DNA from 4 places in the Streptomyces sp. NBC_01013 genome. Region 4 is predicted to be linked to each of the others. Evidence: riboswitches for the same ligand, from Rfam matches in the RefSeq annotation. Region 4 holds a riboswitch; each other region holds the start of a gene.
The links. Region 4 has a riboswitch for cyclic di-AMP ahead of OG538_RS08500 (M23 family metallopeptidase). Riboswitches for the same ligand answer to the same signal wherever they lie in the genome.
Positions count from the first base shown of each region.

Region 1: it holds a riboswitch for cyclic di-AMP, as region 4 does, so the genes downstream of both, OG538_RS16890 (M23 family metallopeptidase) here and OG538_RS08500 (M23 family metallopeptidase) in region 4, are expected to answer to the same signal.
Region 2: it holds a riboswitch for cyclic di-AMP, as region 4 does, so the genes downstream of both, OG538_RS03110 (peptidoglycan DD-metalloendopeptidase family protein) here and OG538_RS08500 (M23 family metallopeptidase) in region 4, are expected to answer to the same signal.
Region 3: it holds a riboswitch for cyclic di-AMP, as region 4 does, so the genes downstream of both, OG538_RS22230 (transglycosylase family protein) here and OG538_RS08500 (M23 family metallopeptidase) in region 4, are expected to answer to the same signal.

Region 1 covers NZ_CP108687.1:3,922,193-3,925,735, reverse strand. Annotated here, with positions in the region: gene OG538_RS16895 (PP2C family protein-serine/threonine phosphatase) at 24-1,211, shown strand; cyclic di-AMP (ydaO/yuaA leader) riboswitch at 1,519-1,672, shown strand; gene OG538_RS16890 (M23 family metallopeptidase) at 1,684-2,853, shown strand; gene OG538_RS16885 (aldo/keto reductase) at 3,013-3,543, shown strand, end outside.
Region 2 covers NZ_CP108687.1:720,320-723,862, reverse strand. Annotated here, with positions in the region: gene OG538_RS03125 (XRE family transcriptional regulator) at 1-324, shown strand, start outside; gene OG538_RS03120 (DUF6126 family protein) at 372-548, shown strand; gene OG538_RS03115 (tyrosine-protein phosphatase) at 658-1,464, opposite strand; cyclic di-AMP (ydaO/yuaA leader) riboswitch at 1,938-2,094, shown strand; gene OG538_RS03110 (peptidoglycan DD-metalloendopeptidase family protein) at 2,100-3,032, shown strand; gene OG538_RS03105 (SGNH/GDSL hydrolase family protein) at 3,262-3,543, shown strand, end outside.
Region 3 covers NZ_CP108687.1:5,099,591-5,103,133, forward strand. Annotated here, with positions in the region: gene OG538_RS22220 (cytochrome P450) at 1-202, shown strand, start outside; gene OG538_RS22225 (transglycosylase family protein) at 308-1,246, shown strand; cyclic di-AMP (ydaO/yuaA leader) riboswitch at 1,548-1,719, shown strand; gene OG538_RS22230 (transglycosylase family protein) at 1,724-2,461, shown strand; gene eno (phosphopyruvate hydratase) at 2,745-3,543, shown strand, end outside.
Region 4 covers NZ_CP108687.1:1,989,459-1,993,001, reverse strand. Annotated here, with positions in the region: gene OG538_RS08510 (M16 family metallopeptidase) at 1-248, shown strand, start outside; gene OG538_RS08505 (M16 family metallopeptidase) at 275-1,657, shown strand; cyclic di-AMP (ydaO/yuaA leader) riboswitch at 1,873-2,043, shown strand; gene OG538_RS08500 (M23 family metallopeptidase) at 2,056-2,871, shown strand; gene OG538_RS08495 (GntR family transcriptional regulator) at 3,092-3,543, shown strand, end outside.

The DNA of each region.
Region 1 (3,543 bases), 1.9 Mb from region 4:
CGCGGTACCGTCCGCGGCCGTGGATGCACCGGGCAGGAGACCAGCAGGTGGGGAAGCGGGATACGCGGCGCAGGAGGCGTGCCGGGGGTGTGCGGACCCGCCGGTTCGTCCGGGCGCTGCCGGCGCTGATGATCGCCGGGGGCCTGTTGTTCGACGCCCTCACCCCGCCCGCCTTCACGGCCATCCCGTTGTTCGCGGCGGCCCCGCTGATCGCCGCGCCGTTCTTCTCGCTGGCCAGCACCGTCCGTACCGGCGTCGCCGCGCTGCTGGCGGTCGTCGGGCTGCGGATCTCCAGCGGCAGCCTGATCCAGGTCGTGCCCTCGATCGAACTCCTGACCGTCCTCACCGTCTCCGTCCTCGCCGTCGTGATCAACGGGGTCGTGCGGCGCAGCAACGAGCAGCTGGCCTCGGCACGCGTCATCGCGGAGACCGCCATGCGGGCGGTGCTGCCGACGCCGTCCGAGCGGATCGGCGGGCTTCACGTGGCCGCGCGGTACGAAGCGGCGCAGGCGGACGAGTTCGTCGGCGGTGACCTGTTCTCGGTGACGGACACCCCGCAGGGGGTGCGACTGGTGGTCGGGGACGTGCGCGGAAAGGGTCTGGACGCCGTGGAAGCGGTGGCGGTCGTCATCGGGGCCTTCCGGGAGGCGGCCGAGGAGGCGAAGACCCTGGAGGACGTGGCGCAGCGTCTGGAGCGCGCACTCGCTCGGGAGTCGAGCCGGCGCGGCGGCCTCGACGCGGTCGAGGGCTTCATCACTGCCGTGCTCGCGGAGATCCCTCCGGGCTCGACCCGGGTGCGGATCGTCAACCGGGGCCATCCCGAGCCGCTGCTGCTGCACGCGGACGGGGCACTGGAGGTGCTCGCTCCTTCGGTGCCGGCGTTGCCGCTGGGGATGGACCTGGGGGTGTGGCCGGACCGGGCCGATGTGTGGGATCTGCCCGCCGGGGCGACGCTCCTCCTCTATACGGACGGCCTCTCCGAGGCCCGTGACGACGAAGGGGTCTTCTACGACCCCGCCGAACGGCTGCGGGGCCGGATCTTCCCGGGGCCCGAGGAGCTGCTCTCCGCGCTGACCGACGACGTGCGGCTGCACACCGGTGGCGAGTCGACGGACGACATGGCGCTGCTCGCGGTCGGGCGACCGGCCGAGGGCCAGCCCGACCGGCGCAGGACCGTGAAGATCGTGGGCCTGGGGGGTGGGATCGGGTGAGCATGGCTTCAAGGTCCGTACGCAAGGCCCGCCGGTCAGCCCCTGGGGCGGGTGGGTGCGGTGCTGCCGGCCGGCGATACCACCGTCCGTAACTGAAGAGCACCACTCCGCATAACATTTGACGCAACGTCAGAAAGCGGCTACCGGTTGACTGGCGATCAACTCGCCCGATTCCGCCCGGTTGTGTCCCGTAAAGTCCAGGCCAAAGACGTGAACGATCAGTGGGAACGGCTTGGAATCGGACCCCGGTGTCTATTAACGTTCGATAACGCAGCGCGGTTGTCCCAGCCGCCGTCAGTGGCGGCACCGTGCGCGAGCGCCGAATTCCGCAAGGGAACCGGGGAACCACCTACATGGGGTGAATCGGGCATCTCTGTCTCGTGACGAGGCTGAGGCACCCGTAGGAGACCTTCCTGCTCCGAACCCGTCAGCTAACCCGGTAGGCGAGAAGGAAGGAAAGGAGTGCGCCCCAGTGGCGTCCAACAAGCCTGCCCCCGAAGCTCCCTCCCGGTTCGGGTCCGAGTACGGCGATGACTTCGCGACCCGGCCCGCCACCACTTTCGGTACGGAGTACGGGGCCGCCTACGCGACCGATTACGGGACCGATCGGGGCAGCGACTTCGGCAACGACTTCCGCGCCGACGACTCCGGGCCCGACAGGACCTGGGAGGAATGGAATCCCACCGAGGAGTCCATTCGGCCGGTGCGCGGCAAGCACCGCGTCGCCAAGCAGCGCAATGGTCTGGCTCGCAGCTCCACCGTCCTCGGCGTCGGCGTCATCGCGGCCGTCGGTGCGGGTGGCATGGCCACCGCCCAGAGCAAGCCGCCGGTCTCCATTTCTCTTCCCGATTCCATCGCGGACAATCTCCCTGACGCCAAGTCCCTCCCGGGTGTCGGCGCACTGTTCTCGGGCGAGACCGAGTCCGCGGCGGAGAAGGCCGCGGCCGAGACCGCTTCCGCTCCGCTGACGACGGCGGGTATCACCACCGCCGAGGCCGAGCAGGGCACCACCGACGCCGGTGAGGCACTCCGCGCCCGCATCCTCCAGCAGGCCGAGCAGCAGCAGGACGCCGCCGACGCCGAGGTGAAGGCGGTCGCGGAGAAGGCCGCAGCGGAGAAGGCCGCAGCCGAGGCGAAGAAGCAGCAGGACGCCGCCGAGGCCAAGATCGCCGCCGAGAAGAAGAAGGCGGCGGAGGAGGCGGCGAAGAAGGCGGAGGCCCTGCGACTGGCCAAGCTCGCCGCCAGCTACGCCATCCCCACCTCTTCGTACACGATCACCTCGACCTTCGGCGAGGCCGGATCGATGTGGTCCTCCGGCTACCACACGGGCCTCGACTTCGCGGCGCCGACCGGTACCCCGATCAAGGCCATCCACACCGGCACGGTCACGTCGGCCGGCTACTCCGGTTCCTACGGCTACCGCACGGTCCTGGAGCTGGAGGACGGCACGGAGCTGTGGTTCTGCCACCAGTCCTCGATCGATGTCAGCATCGGCCAGAAGGTCACGACGGGCGACACCATCGGGCGCGTCGGCGCGACCGGCAACGTGACCGGCCCGCACCTCCACCTGGAGGTCCACACCCCGGACGGCACCGGCATCGACCCGATGCCCTGGCTGACCGCGCGGGGCCTCACGGTCTGAGACCGTTCCCCCCCGCCGGGTTCTCCGGCCCATCGCCCCGGCAGCCCTGACGCTCACCCCCCGACGTCAGGGCTGCCGGTCCGTGTCCGTCCACTCTCGGGCCGGTTCAGATGTATCGGCCACGGAATAGCGGAACCCGTGACAGCGGTTGTTCCCTTCATGACTTCTCTCCGCAAGCTCGGCTCCTCCGGCCTCCAGGTCTTCCCGCTCGCCCTCGGAGGCAACGTCTTCGGCTGGACCGCCGACGAGGCGCAGTCCTTCGCCGTCCTCGACGCGTACGCGGCGGCCGGCGGCAACTTCGTCGACACCGCCGACTCCTACTCGGCGTGGGTCCTCGGCAACGAGGGCGGAGAGTCGGAGACCCTCATCGGCAAGTGGCTCGCCGCGCGCGGAAACCGCTCCGACATCGTCGTGGCCACCAAGGTCGGCGCACACCCCGCGTACAAGGGGCTCTCCGCCACCACCATCAAGGCCGCCGCCGAGGAGTCCCTGCGCCGGCTCGGCACCGACCACATCGACCTCTATTACACGCACTTCGACGACGAGACGGTCCCGGTCGAGGAGATCATCACCGCACTCGACCAGCTGGTGAAGGACGGCAAGGTCCGCGAGATCGCCGCGTCCAACATCAGCTCGCAGCGACTGCGCGCCTCGCTGGACTTCTCGGAGCGCGAGGGGCTCGCCCGCTAC
Region 2 (3,543 bases), 1.3 Mb from region 4:
GATGGCTGGATGTACCAGCAGGCCGGCGGTCCCGGACGGGCGATGCAGGCTCTCCGTGTCCGGGTCCCGCACGGCGCCCAGGGGGACCTGGTGCGCGTCCATCCCGGGGAGGAGTGGCTGTACGTCCTGGCCGGGCACCTCAGGGTGACTCTCGGGGAGACGGTCCATGACCTCGCCCCCGGTGACAGCGCGCACTTCGACTCGCTCACCCCGCACCGGATCGCGGCCCTGGACCGCGACGGCGCCGAGCTGCTCTTCGTCCACACCCTGCTGCAGAGCCCCGCCGCCGAGCTGTGTCTCGGCAGCGGGATCCACCGTCGCTGATTCGCCGTCCCCGCCGCCGGCCCGCCGGTGGCCAGAGAGGACCTGCCATGTCCGATTCCGAGAACTACGACCCGCTCAGCCCGGCCCGGCCCAAGAAGTACGACCCGCAGGAGAAGAAGATGCCTCGGGGGCTCGTCATCAGGCTCTTCGCCTACCTGGTGGCCGGGCATGTCATCGCGGGCTTCCTCTATCTGCTGTTCGCGGTGGGGATGCACAACCAGTAGCGGCGGTCTCCGCCCGGACGGCCGGACCCGAACCTCTCGTCCGGATCGGGCCGGGCTCGGGCGGTCCGAAGGCCTTGGGCCGATCCGGCGGATCCGGGTTGTACGGCCCTCAGTCGAGCAGTCGCTCGCGCAGTCGCTCGCGGGTCTCCGGGGTGATCTTGAGGCCGTCGGCGAGGTAGCGGTCGGTGCTGCCCCAGGTCTCGTCGATCGTGGTGAAGGCGGCGGCGAGGTAGTCGGCGTGGGCGCCGAAGAGCGGATTGAGCAGCTCCATCACCTCGGGGGACATTCCGGCGGGGGAGGTGTCGCTGCGGCGGACCTTGTAGCGGCGGTGCGCGTCGTTGGACTTGAGGTAGTCGGCCTCGATGGCCTCGCGCTCGACACCGACGGCGAGGAGGGACACCGCGATCGAGAGCCCCGCACGGTCCTTGCCGGCGGCGCAGTGCATCAGGGCGGGCACGCTGTCCTCGGCCAGCGCATGCAGCACCCGGCTGTGTTCGGCCGTGCGGTCCAGGATGATCCGGCGGTAGGAAGCGATCATGCGGTGCATCCCCTTGCCGTCGGCCAGGATCGACCGCAGCTCTTCCATGTTGCCGTCGCGCACCATCCGCCAGAACTCCGCGCCGTCCGCCGGGTCGCTCAGCGGGATGCTCACATTGCGCACTCCCGGAAGTTCGACGTCCAGACCGTCCAGTTTGTGGTCGGCCATGTTGCGGAAGTCGAAGACGGTGTGCAGGCCCAGACCGGCGAGGAACGCGGCGTCCTCGGCCGTGGCGTGTGCCAGGTGACCGCTGCGGTAGAGCCGCCCGTACCGCACCCGGCGGCCGTCCGAGGTGGGCAGGCCGCCGACGTCACGGAAATTGCGGACACCTGCCAGCTCGGGCTCCGTCGACGGGGTCTGCGGCAGCTGCTGCGTCACGGTCACTCCTGGGGGCTCTGTCGCCGGCGCGTGTCGCCCGCGGGTCCACTCTCGTGACGATACGACATTGATTCGTCTGGCAATCATCCTGGCCGCGCCCGCACTTCGTGCCTGGATGAGGCGTCTGGGGGGCTCGCTGGGAGGGGGTGCATCCACGCTGACGTCCCGATGAGGAGGAGGCGATGGGCATGACATGTCCGTATTGGGATATTTAGCCGAACATGCCCTACTTATGCGGGAGATGGTCACCCTCTCGTGAGCGGGATCATATCCGTGACGGTGTGTGGCGGTGGGGCTGCCGGGCATTCCTTGCACGGTGCGGAAAGCCAAGATCCGTAATCCACGGAGTGTGACCGGAATTCCTCGCCGATTTCTCCGCGCGGAATCCCCCGTGGAACCCGTGGCTTGTTTCCGCCGTCCCGGCTCGTTTACGTTCTCTGCAATCCGGACGGACCGCCTAATCCTGCCGCCGCCCGGAATTCGCACCCACTCACCGCGTGGCAGGAGCGGGGGAACCAGGTAAGCCGCCGACCGGGAATCCGGTCGGCTCGGGGTGAAGTCGCGCCAGTCGCGACCGGACATCTCCAGTCCGAACCCGACAGCTCACCTCGTAGGCGCCGGAGAGGAAAACCTTCATGCCCATATCGGGTAAGCACCGCCGTCCCAAGTCCAGCACGATCGCCCGTGGCGTCGTCGTCGCGAGTGCCGGCGGGGCCGTCATCGCGCTTCCGCTGCTCGGCGCCACCGGTGCCAACGCCGCGGAGCAGTCCGCTCCCGCCGCCTCGAGCTCGGCCGCTGCCGCGCACGCCACTCCGGCCAAGCCGGTGGCACAGAAGCAGGCCGGCTCCACGACGTACACCGTGGTCTCCGGTGACTACCTGTCGAAGATCGCTGTCCAGCACAAGCTCAAGGGTGGCTGGGAGAAGCTGTACCAGGACAACCGCAAGGTCGTCGGCGACGACCCGAGCCTGATCTTCCCGGGCATGAAGCTGACCCTCGGCGGCAAGGCCTGGGGTCACGCCTCGACCACCTCCACGGGCTCCACCACTCCGTCGAAGGCTCCGGTCAAGGCTGAGACCAAGGCCGCCCCGGTCTCCGACTCGTCCTCCTCCGACGCCCCGTCGTCCGAGGAGACCTCGGCCCCGGCCACCCAGAGCAACGACTCCGGTTACGTCCACCCGGTCCCGGGCAACCACACCACCGCCTACCGCGCCTCCGGTGCCAACTGGTCCAGCGGCAGCCACACCGGCATCGACTTCCCCGTGTCCACCGGCACGAGCGTGAAGGCGATCACCTCCGGCACCGTCGTCACCGCCGGCTGGGGCGGCGCGTACGGCAACGAGGTCGTCATCAAGCACGCCGACGGCCACTACTCGCAGTACGGCCACATGTCCTCGCTGTCGGTCTCGGCCGGCCAGACCGTGACCGCGGGCCAGCAGGTCGGCCTCTCCGGCGCCACCGGCAACGCCACCGGCCCGCACCTCCACTTCGAGGTCCGCACGGGTCCGGCCTACGGCTCGGACATCGACCCGATCGCCTACCTGGCGTCGCACGGGATCAACGTCTGATCCAGGCAACAGCGGTCCGGTGACCCGGGTCTGAGCAATGCATAGAGGGACGGTGCGCGGCGGCGCACCGTCCCTCTGCTCATGGCCCGTGTGCCGGGGGGTCCGTGCTGAGGAAGCACTCGCACTTATTCCCCCTTTACCAAAAACTGACTGGGTGGTCTATCTCACCACCCGTCAACCCCATAATACGGTCGCGTAGGTCACATTCGGCGGTGCAGGATATGCCCTTGTGGCAGACGATTCGAACAACATCCAGCAGGGCGTCATCAACCAAAAGGGCGCCATCGGGTCGTACGCGGCGATTGGCGACAGCTTCACCGAGGGAGTCGGTGACCCCGGCCCGGGCGGAACCCTCGTCGGCTGGGCGGACCGGTTCGCGGTACTCCTCGCGGACCAGCTCCCGGACCTCGGTGCGGCGACAGGCACCACGCACGGAAACTTCAGGTACGCCAATCTCGCCGTACGAGGACGCCTCCTCGACCAGATCGTCGAGGAGCAGGTGCCGCGCGCC
Region 3 (3,543 bases), 3.1 Mb from region 4:
CCTGGGGGCACCGCTCGCCCGGCTGGAGGGCCGGGCCGCTCTCGCGACGCTGCTGAAACGCCTTCCTGACCTGCGACTCGCGGTGGATCCTGCCGATTTGCGATGGCGTGGCGGGCTCATCATGCGCGGACTGCGCACGCTTCCGGTGGAGTTCACGCCGGGTCCGGTGATCGGTGAAGGTGACACTCTGTCAACTCTGTGACTTTCACGTGATCTCTGCTGCATCGACTTGTGACACACGTTCGAGTCCCGCTAGGTTCACCGTTCGACTCACCAGTCACTCGTCAGTCACACGGAAGGCATTCCCATGGGCTCCGCGAACGGCAGACACCGTCGCCCTCGGCAGGCACCCGCGATCGTCGTCGCCGCAGGCGTGACCGGCTCGGCCATCGCCATCCCGCTGCTCGGTGCGGCAGGTGCGCACGCCGCCGACGCCTCGACCTGGGACCGGGTGGCCGAGTGCGAGAGCGGCGGCATGTGGAGCGCCGACCTCGGCAACGGCTACTACGGCGGGCTCCAGTTCTCCCAGGAGGTCTGGAAGTCGTACGGCGGCGAGTCCTACGCCGAGCGTGCCGACCTCGCCAGCCGCTCGCAGCAGATCGCCGTGGCGGAGAAGCTCCTGGAGGACCAGGGGCCGAAGGCGTGGCCCAGCTGCGCGGTCATCTCGGGCCTCGTCGCGGACACCGGTCTGCCGGGCGTGGACCCGGGCAGCACCCCGTCCGTCGACCCCGCCGCAAGCGCGGACCCGTCCGCGAGCGCCGACCCCTCCGGGGACGCCGGTGCGTCGGACGACGCGTCAGAGGAGGGGGCGTCGAAGTCCGCAGACGGCGCCAAGGGCGGGACCGGGAAGCCGGATGCGTCCGCATCCTCGTCGGCCACGCCCTCCGCCACGCCCCCGGGCGACTCCTCCTCTGCCACGAAGGCCCCCTCGGAGGGCCAGGAGAAGGCCGGCAAGCACCGCGGCACGCCCGCCCCCGAGGGGACCCGGGAGAGCGGCCGCGGCAGTGACCGGGACGCGGGGCGGCACGCCTCGCGCGGTGACGGTGACGCACGCGACACCGGGATTCCGGCTGCTGACGGTACGTACACCGTCCGCGCGGGCGACAACCTGTGGGCGATTGCTGATGCACAGGAGCTGCCTGGTGGGTGGACACAGCTGTACGAGACCAACAAGGCGGAAGTGGGGTCCGACCCGGACCTCATCCTGCCTGGCCAGAGCCTCGAACTCGGCGTGAAGGCCGAATGAGCGCAGTCTGATGATCAGCTGAAAACACCCCTGAAGTTGGGGTAGTTAAGAGGCCTATGTCCCACTTTTGACTAAGTGAGACATGGGTCTCTTTGCGTGAACTGGCGCATCTTGTCCGGGAGGTCCCGCCGCATCCCTCCTCACCTGCACAAACAGTGCTTCTTCGGGTGCCCGGAAGGGCTGTTCATCCGGTATGTCCATCTTTGGATATGAGGGTTGGGTGTGTTTACGGTCGGAACCGCTCGCACCGCGGGCCCCGTCGACCGTCACGCCGAATCCTGCCGTCGGTCGAAGGGAACAGACGCGTAAAGCGCCGTAGGCAGGAGCGGGGGACCCAGGTAGGCGCCGGGCCCGATCGTCGCAGGACGCATCAGGACCGGCTTGGGGTGAAGTCGTGCGCTAGGACGTGCGACCGGGCAACTCACTTGGCCCGAACCCGACAGCTCACCTCGCAGGCGTCGGTGAGGAGAAGTCTCGATGCTGCTCAACAGCAAGGGCAACAAGCACCGTCGCCCGTCCAAGGCCGTCCGTATCGCCACGCTCGCCGGTGTCGCCGGTGCCGCCATCGCCGTGCCCCTGATGGGTGCGACCGGCGCCTCCGCCGCCTCCGTGTCCACGTGGGACGCCGTCGCCCAGTGCGAGTCCGGTGGCAACTGGTCCATCAACACCGGCAACGGCTACTACGGCGGTCTGCAGTTCTCGCAGTCCAGCTGGGCGGCCGCCGGCGGTACGCAGTACGCGGCACGCGCCGACCTGGCCACCAAGTCCCAGCAGATCGCCGTCGCCGAGAAGCTCCTCGACATGCAGGGTCCGGGCGCCTGGTCCTGTGCCGGTGCCGGCAACCTGAGCAACGACGGTGTCGACCCGGGTGTCGACACCGGCTCCTCCGCCAAGACCGAGGCCGCCCCCAAGCAGGAGGCGCCGGTCCAGAAGGCCGAGCCGAAGAAGGCCGAGCGCACCGAGGCCCCCGCCACCAACCGCTCGGACCGTTCGACCGCCCCCAAGGCCGAGTCGAAGACCGTCACCACCCCGACCGGCAAGAAGGTCGAGAAGGGTGACGGCGAGTACAAGGTCGTGACCGGTGACTCCCTGAGCAAGATCGCCGCCGACCACAAGGTCGAGGGCGGCTGGGAGCAGCTGTTCAAGCTGAACAAGGACATCGTCACGGACGCGGACCTGATCTACCCGGGTCAGCAGCTCCACCTGACGAAGTAGTGGCGATCTCTCCTCGCTGATCACTCCGGCCGCCCCGGCCCGGTGCGCACCTTCCCCCTGCGCACCGGGTCGGGGTCGGCCGGTTTCGGCGGACGCGTTCAACTGTTGTAGTTACTGGCCAGTAAAATTCTGGCCTTTTGCCCCGCTGTGCCCGCCCTTGAGTCCTTTTTCGTCCCAGGGGACGGGCGGTCGGCCGGTTGGGGCGGCCCGGCCGGTTAGGCTCTTGTCGCAAGGCCAAAGCGACCCTGCACCACCAGCGTCATATCCCAGAAGGAGATGCCTCGTGCCGTCCATCGACGTCGTCGTAGCCAGGGAAATCCTCGACTCCCGCGGAAACCCCACGGTCGAGGTCGAGGTCGGCCTCGACGACGGCAGCACGGGCCGTGCTGCCGTGCCGTCCGGCGCCTCCACCGGCGCGTTCGAGGCCATTGAGCTTCGCGACGGAGACCCCAACCGCTACCACGGCAAGGGCGTCGAGAAGGCCGTCCTCGCCGTGATCGAGCAGATCGGCCCGGAGCTCGTCGGCTACGACGCGACCGAGCAGCGGCTGATCGACCAGGCGATGTTCGACCTGGACGCCACGGAGAACAAGGGCTCGCTCGGCGCCAACGCCATCCTCGGCGTCTCGCTCGCCGTGGCCCACGCCGCCTCCGAGGCCTCGGACCTGCCGCTGTTCCGCTACCTCGGTGGCCCGAACGCGCACCTGCTGCCCGTCCCGATGATGAACATCCTCAACGGTGGGTCGCACGCCGACTCCAACGTGGACATCCAGGAGTTCATGATCGCCCCGATCGGCGCGGAGTCCTTCTCGGAGGCCCTGCGTTGGGGCGCCGAGGTCTACCACACGCTGAAGAAGGTCCTGAAGACCAAGGGCCTGTCCACCGGCCTCGGTGACGAGGGCGGCTTCGCGCCGAACCTGGAGTCCAACCGCGCCGCCCTCGACCTCATCGTCGAGGCCATCAAGGAAGCCGGCTACGCCCCGGGCAAGGACATCGCGCTCGCGCTCGACGTCGCCGCCTCGGAGTTCTACAAGGACGGCAAGTACGAGTTCGAGGGCAAGTCCCGCTCGGCCGCCGAGATGA
Region 4 (3,543 bases):
CCGTCTCGGGCCGCGCCGACGAACTGTGCCGGTTCGCCGTGCTGTTCGGTGACCCGCAGCTCGCCCTGACCGCCGTGCACCGGGTGCTCGACGTGACCGCCGAGGAGGTCAAGGCGGCTGCCAGGGCCCAGTTGCGGCCCGACAACCGGGCGGTGCTGGTCTACGAGCCCCTCGAGCCCGCCGAGTCCGCCGAAGAGGCGGACGAGGCCGCCACCGACACCGACGCGCACGAAGGAGCGGACAAGTGACCGACGCTGCCGCGACTGGAGTTTCGATGGAGTACCACCCGCAGCCCGCCCCCGGTGTGGCCAGGCCCTGGGCCTTTCCCGCACCCGAGCGCGGCTCCCTGCCCAACGGCCTCACGGTGCTGCGCTGCCACCGCCCCGGCCAGCAGGTCGTCGCCGTCGAGATCTTCCTCGACGCACCGCTGGACGCCGAGCCCGAGGGCCTGGACGGAGTCGCCACGATCATGTCGCGCGCCCTGTCCGAGGGCACCGACAAGCGCAGCGCCGAGGAGTTCGCCGCCGAGCTGGAGCGCTGCGGCGCCACTCTGGACGCCCACGCCGACCATCCCGGTGTCCGGGTCTCCCTGGAGGTTCCGGCCTCCCGGCTGGCCAAGGCGCTCGGCCTGGTCGCCGAGGCGCTGCGGGCGCCGGCCTTCGCCGAGAGCGAGATCGAGCGACTGGTGGGCAACCGGCTGGACGAGATCCCGCACGAGCAGGCCAATCCGGCCAGGCGCGCCGCCAAGCAGCTCTCCAAGGAGCTCTTCCCCGCCACGGCCCGTATGTCGCGCCCCCGGCAGGGCACCGAGGAGACCGTGGCCCGGATCGACTCCGCGGCCGTGCGCGCCTTCTACGACGCCCACGTCCGCCCGTCCACCGCGACGGCCGTGGTCGTGGGGGACCTCACGGGCATCGAGCTGGACGCGCTGCTCGCCGACACCGTCGGCGACTGGTCGGGCAACACCGCTGAGCCCCGCCCCGTCCCGCCGATCACCGCCGACGACGCGGGCCGCGTGGTGATCGTCGACCGCCCCGGCGCGGTGCAGACGCAGCTGCTGATCGGCCGGATCGGCGCCGACCGGCACGACAGCGTCTGGCCGGCCCAGGTGCTGGGCACGTACTGCCTGGGCGGCACGCTCACCTCCCGGCTCGACCGGGTGCTGCGCGAGGAGAAGGGCTACACCTACGGTGTGCGGGCCTTCGGTCAGGTGCTGCGCTCCTCCGCCCCGGACTCCGCCTCCGGGGCGACGGGCGCCGCGATGCTCGCCATCAGCGGTTCCGTGGACACGGAGTCCACCGGCCCGGCGCTGGAGGACCTGTGGAAGGTCCTGCGGACCCTGGCGGCCGAAGGGCTGACGGACGCCGAGCGCGAGACGGCCGTGCAGAACCTCGTGGGTGTCGCCCCGCTGAAGTTCGAGACGGCGGCCTCCGTCGCGGGCACCCTCGCCGACCAGGTGGAGCAGCATCTCCCGGACGACTACCAGGCGCAGCTCTACGCGCGCCTCGCCGACACCGGCACGGTGGAAGCGACGGCGGCCGTGGTCAACGCCTTCCCGGAGGACCGTCTGGTGACGGTCCTGGTGGGGGACGCCGCGCAGATCGCCGACCCGGTCCGGGCACTCGGCATCGGTGAGGTGTCGGTCGTCACCGGCTGAGCCGGCAGATATTTCGGCTGGTACCGAGGCAATCGGAAGGCCCTGGCGGAGCAGTCTCCGCCAGGGCCTTCCGCTTTGTCTGCTTTATGGGGGAGGTTGCCTGTCTGCCCTGTGGGATGCGCTACAAAGCGCCCTGTCCGTTTGGTGGGGGGAAGCGCCCCCGTCTAGCGTCGGCTCGGCTGTCCGCCACTCGTATGCCGCATCCGTGACGTACCGGGCAGTCATCGCCGAGTCCCCGTCAGGCGCGAGCCTGGGGAGCCGGGGACCCATGAAGTCCCTGGGGTGAATCGGACGCCCGCGTGCCTCCCACGAGGCCGGGGAATCCGTAGGAGACCTTCCTGCTCCGAACCCGTCAGCTAACCCGGTAGGCGAGAAGGAAGGAAAGGACCAGCCACTTCATGGCGTTCACCCGTGCCACCGGGAAGCACCGTGCCCCGAACCGTCTGACGCGCAGCGGCGCGAAGGCCGTCGGCATCGCGACCCTGGCCACCACCGGTGTCATCGGTGGACTGGCTTCCCCGGCCCTCGCCGCCGAATCCGGCACTCCCGCCGTCAGCGACACCGGCCTCACCCAGGTCATCGCCATCGAGGACACCCTCGCCGACCGGATCGACGCGCAGGCGGACGCACAGCAGCACCAGGCCGACGTCGCCGCGAAGAAGGCCGAGGCCGCGGCCAAGAAGAAGGCCGAGGCGAAGAAGCAGGCGGAGGCCAAGGCTGCCGCGAAGGCGAAGGCCGCCGCCCGCGCCGAGGAGGCCCGCGAGAGCGCCGCCCGCGCCGCCCGCGCCGCCGAGCGCGCCCGGCTCGGCTCCTTCCAGCTCCCCGTCGCCGGTTCGTACGTGAGCACCGGATACAAGTCCAGTGGCTCGCTCTGGTCCTCCGGCAGTCACTCCGGCATCGACTTCCACGCCGCGTCCGGCAGCTCCGTCGTGGCCGTCGGCGCCGGCACGGTCGTCGAGGCCGGCTGGGGCGGGGCGTACGGCAACAACATCGTGCTGCGGATGACGGACGGTACGTACACCCAGTACGGCCACCTCTCCTCGATCGGCGTGTCCGTCGGCCAGACCGTCGCAGCCGGCGGGCAGATCGGCCTCTCCGGCTCCACCGGCAACTCGACCGGCCCGCACCTCCACTTCGAGGCCCGCACCACGCCCTCGTACGGCTCCGACATGGACCCGGTCGCCTACCTGCGCGCGCACGGCCTCTCCGTCTGACCGACCGCAGGACCCCTCGGTGAAGGCCCCGGCGTCACGCCGGGGCCTTCGTCGTGTCCGCGTGCCGCACCGGTCCGCACCGGCCGTGCGGGAACGGCCGGGGACCAAAAGATATTCATGAATTTCCACCCGCCGTCGGAAATGCGACCGCATTGCAATAGAGTCGCAGGACAGGCGTCGATCGGCCGCGTTTCGCGGGGATTAAGGCGGAGGTTCGGACATGCGCATTCCGGCGCATTCGGTATGCACGGCAATCCGTGAAGACATCGTCTCGGGTGTCTTCGAACGCGGCAGCCGACTCACCGAGGAGGTGCTCGCGCGCCGTTACGGGGTCTCCCGCGTCCCGGTGCGGGAAGCGCTGCGCACCCTGGAATCCGAGGGGTTCGTGGTCACCCGCAGGCACGCCGGAGCCTGCGTCGCCGAGCCGACCGAGCAGGAGGCCGCCGACCTCCTGGAGGTCCGGATGCTCCTGGAGCCCCTGGGTGCGGCCCGGGCCGCGCACCGCCGTACGGATGCCCACCTCAAGGTGCTGCGCGGCCTGGTCAGGCTCGGTCAGGAGCGTGCCCGCAGGGGGGAGGGCGACGACCTGCGCTCCCTGGGTGGCTGGTTCCACGAGACGCTCGCGCAGGCCTCCGGCAGTCCCGGCCTGATTGCGATGCTCACCCAGCTCCG